DNA from 2 places in the Nocardia sp. NPDC058705 genome. Region 2 is predicted to be linked to the other one. Evidence: predicted binding sites of a transcription regulator. Region 2 holds the regulator's gene; the other holds the start of a gene.
The links. Region 2 encodes HspR, which represses chaperone genes until heat shock. Its sites were predicted from a motif close to ANNTGAGTNNNNNNNACTCANNT; they were not measured.

Region 1 (2,192 bases), on a different contig from region 2:
TGTGGTTCTGCGCGGGGTCGAGGACCTCGAGCAGGGCCGCCGCCGGATCACCGCGGAAATCGGAGCCGACCTTGTCGATTTCGTCCAGCAGGACAACGGGATTCATCGAACCCGCCTCCTTCACCGCACGCACGATCCGACCGGGCAGCGCGCCGACGTAGGTGCGGCGGTGGCCGCGGATCTCGGCCTCGTCGCGCACACCGCCGAGGGCGACGCGAACGAACTTGCGGCCCAAAGCCTTTGCGACCGACTCACCCAGCGAGGTCTTACCGACACCGGGCGGCCCGACCAGCACGAGTACCGCACCGGACCCACGTCCACCGACCACTTCGAGCCCACGCGCGGCTCGACGCGAACGCACCGCCAGGTACTCGACCATCCGGTCCTTGACCTCTTCGAGGCCGTGGTGATCGGCGTCGAGCACCGCGCGAGCGGCCGAAACATCGGTGCTGTCTTCGGTTTTCACTGTCCACGGCAGGTCGAGCACGGTGTCGAGCCAGGTGCGGATCCACCCGGATTCCGGGCTCTGGTCGCTGGCGCGCTCCAACCGGCCGACCTCGCGCAGCGCCTCGGCGCGCACGTTCTCGGGCAGGTCGGCGTTCTCCACGCGGGTGCGGTAGTCGTCGGCGCCGTCGGGTTCGTCCTCGCCGAGTTCCTTGCGGATGGCGTTGAGCTGTTGGCGCAGCAGGAATTCGCGCTGCGACTTCTCCATCCCGTCGCGGACGTCTTCGGAGATCTTGTCGGTGACCTCGACCTCGGCGATGTGGTCTTTGATCCACTCGAGCTGACGGGTCAGGCGCGCGGCGACGTCGGGGGTTTCGAGGAGTTCGCGCTTCTGCTCGTTGGACAGGTAGGGGGCGTAGCCCGCGGTGTCGGCGATGGATTCGACGCCGTCGAGCTGGTTGACGATGTCGATGATCTGCCAGGCCTCGCGCCGCTGTAGCACGGCGATGACCAGCTTCTTGTACTCGGCGGCGAGTTCGCGAGTCTTTTCGTCGGGCTCGACGGCCTCGACGGGTTCGGCCTCCACCCACAGCGCGGCACCCGGCCCGGTGACTCCGTGCCCGATCCGCGCGCGGCGCTCGGCCTTCAACACGGCCGCGGGCGCGCCACCGCGCATCCGGCCGACCTGTTCGATGGTGGCGACGACGCCGTAGGACGCGTACCCCTCGTCGAGGCGCGGCGCGACAAGCACCGAACCGGTTTTGGCCGCCTGAGCGGCGTCGATGGCGGCCTGTGCGGATTCGTCCAATTCGATGGGCACGACCATGCCCGGCAGCACGATCGGATCGGTCAGGAACAGCACCGGCAGGTTCTGAGCTGAAGTCATGTCGACCCTTCCAAAGTTGAGCTTTGCTGACTCAACATGGACCCCCGGGTGTTTGTTCCTGCAGGTGCGCCACGTTCACTGACGGCGAAAAACACCTCGGCCTCCCCGGGTTGAGGACCGGGAAGGCCGAGGTGATGGAAGGGCTACCCGGGTTGAGGACCGGGAGGCCGAAGTTGTCTTACAGGTTCGACGAACGGATCCGCTCGGTCGGGGGATCGAACTGACGGCCCGAGGTGGAACCCGCGCTCATGAATCCGAGGACCGCGCCGCCGATGAGCAGCAGGGCGGCAAGGATGCCGAGGATGATCGGCAGGGTCTTGCCGTACAGGTCGAGCTTGTCCAGGCTCTCCTGGGTGACGGCCATCTGCGCGTCGATGGTCTCCTCGTCGAAGACGAGGTGCGACTTCAGCACGGTGACGTCGACCTGGCCCGCGGTGCGGCCGTAGTACATGTGGATGTTCTCGCCACCCTTGAGGACGGCGCCGGTCCTCGGCTCCACCCACACGTCACGGGTGTTGGTGTAGAAGCGGGTCATGGTGACCGGCTCGGTGCCGTCGAGGCCCCACTTGGCGGCGGGCAGGGCGAGCTGATAGGACGGGTGTTTGACGACGTCCCACATGTTCGTCACCGGGATGGTCTGCCGGAAGTGGTACACCGGCACGCCGTTGATCTGCGACTCCTCGACGAAATCGATGTCGTGGGTGGCGCGGGCGTTGAGGTCGAAGTACGGGTACGACTTCTTCTCGGTGCCGATCGGGAAGCGGTACTGCAGGCCGTGGCGCTGCTGCTCGGTGGGGATCTCGGCGCCCGACTTGGGGTCCTGAGCTACAGCGATCGAACCGTTGGGCGAGGCGTCGATCGG
Region 2 (2,192 bases):
GCGGGCGGCGGCGGTGGCGGACGGGCCTACGGCGGCGGCGGGTTCAATCCCGGTGCCGGCGGCGGTTTTTCGCAGGACTTCAACATCGGTGACATCTTCGGTCAGGCCGGTGGTACCGGTGCCGCGGGCGACGGCGGGCTCGGCGATCTGCTGGGCGGGCTGTTCAACCGTGGTGGCGGCGGTGGCCGGGCGGCGGCGCGTCCGCGTCGGGGTTCGGATGTGGAGACCGAGACCACGCTGGGTTTCCGCGAGGCGGCCCAGGGTGTCACCGTTCCGCTGCGGATGACCAGTCCGTCGCCGTGCACCACCTGCCACGGCAGTGGCGCCAAGCCGGGCACCAGTCCGCGCGTGTGTCCGCACTGCAACGGTGCGGGCGTGGTCAGCCGTAATCAGGGCGCGTTCGGTTTCAGCGAGCCCTGCGACGACTGCCGCGGTACCGGGTCGATCATCGACGACCCGTGTACCGATTGCGCGGGCAGCGGCATCCAGAACCGCACCCGCACCATCACGGTCCGGATCCCACCGGGTGTCAGTGACGGTCAGAAGATCCGGCTGGCCGGTCAGGGCGAGGCGGGTCTGCGCGGTGCGCCTTCGGGCGATCTGTATGTCACCGTGCACGTCAGCCAGGACAAGGTCTTCGGCCGTCAGGGCGACGATCTCACCCTGGTGCTGCCGGTGAGCTACAGCGAATTGGTGCTGGGGACAACGGTTTCGGTACCCACGCTGGACGGCCGGGTCGGTGTGAAGGTGCCCCCTGGCACCGCCGACGGGCGTATCCTGCGGGTCCGGGGTCGTGGCGTGCCCAAGCGCGGGGCGGCGGGCGGCGCCGGTGATCTGCTGGTCACGGTGAAGGTCGCGGTGCCCCAATCGCTGGACTCCGATGCCACCGATGCGCTCAAGCGCTATCAGGAGGCGGAGAAGACCAGTGGTTTCGAACCGCGGGCAGGATGGGCGGGTGCTTGATGTCCGATAACCCGGATTCCGTTTCGGGTGCAACCTCGCGTGCCGAGTTCTTCATGATCTCGGTGGCGGCTCAGCTGGCGGGGATGCACGCGCAAACGCTGCGTACCTACGACCGGCTGGGTTTGGTCACCCCGCAACGGACCTCGGGTGGCGGACGCCGTTATTCGGCCCGCGACGTCGAGGTGCTGCGCGAGGTGCAGCGCCTGTCGCAGGACGAGGGCGTCAATCTCGCGGGCATCAAGCGCATCATCGAGCTCACCAACCAGGTGGAGGCGTTGCAGCAGCGCGTCGAGGAGATGAGTGCGGAGATCGAGCGGTTGCGGACGGGCTACCGGCCCGATCTGTCGCCGCCGGCCCGCAGTACCGCGCTCGTGGTGTGGCAGCCACGGCATCGACGCTGAGCCTTTTCGTTTCGACGAGCCTCCGGTTCGATATCCGCTGCGGTGGATTTCGGGCCGGAGGTTCGTTCGTCTCCGGTCAACCCCCGGCGATCGGCTGGTGATCCTCCAGCAACTCACTTATTCGCGATCTTGCTGATCGTAAGTAGCGTGGCGACGCGCTGAGGTGCGGATTTATCACCGTGGACGTCCAAAAGTTTGCTGGCCGATCGCTGGATTCCGGCCAGGGGGAAGGCATTCCGACGGTGCATACCAGCCACTCCAGTGTGCACACCCCGCGTGTCGTGGCCCGGCGCGCCGGATCGCGACTCTCGGCCGCTGTAGCGGAAAGGTCGCCCTACCAGGCACGTTGGTACCCAATTGCCTGAAATGCCGGGTACTTTGAGGATTCGTGAGCAAGTGTTCACCCGTGATTAACGGGCTAAAAGTATGTTTTCATGGGAAACTACTAGGTACCGCCTGGTATTTCGAGAATTACATGCGTGATGTTTAAGAGTACGATTCCTAAGCTGGCAAACCTCGCCTAGACTTCTCGCATCGGCTGCTGACGAGTGTCCTCCCAGCCCGTCACTCGCCGGCGCGGCTAGCGTTCGATGGCGAAACGAGGTTGTGACACATATGGATTCGCGGACTGTCGCTTTGATCCGTACTACGTTCAAGGCGGTTGCTGCGGAAGAAGGTGGCACCGAGCAGCTGTCGAGGTCGTTCTACTCGATCCTCTTCACGGACTACCCCGGTGTCCGTGACTACTTCCCGGCTGCCATGGATTCCCAGCGTGACCGGCTCGTGCAGGCGATCTCCTACACCCTCGACCGTCTCGAGGAGCCCGAC

Region 1: a site for HspR is predicted at 1,345-1,367, ahead of lon (endopeptidase La). Genes of this name have one in related genera too.

The regions. Positions count from the first base shown of each region.
Region 1 is NZ_JBHYRN010000012.1:153,657-155,848, forward strand. Features, by position in the region: gene lon (endopeptidase La) at 1-1,330, opposite strand, end outside; gene ACFW6D_RS16680 (DUF3068 domain-containing protein) at 1,509-2,192, opposite strand, start outside.
Region 2 is NZ_JBHYRN010000020.1:37,306-39,497, forward strand. Features, by position in the region: gene dnaJ (molecular chaperone DnaJ) at 1-963, shown strand, start outside; gene ACFW6D_RS21720 (heat shock protein transcriptional repressor HspR) at 963-1,364, shown strand; gene ACFW6D_RS21725 (FAD-binding oxidoreductase) at 1,980-2,192, shown strand, end outside.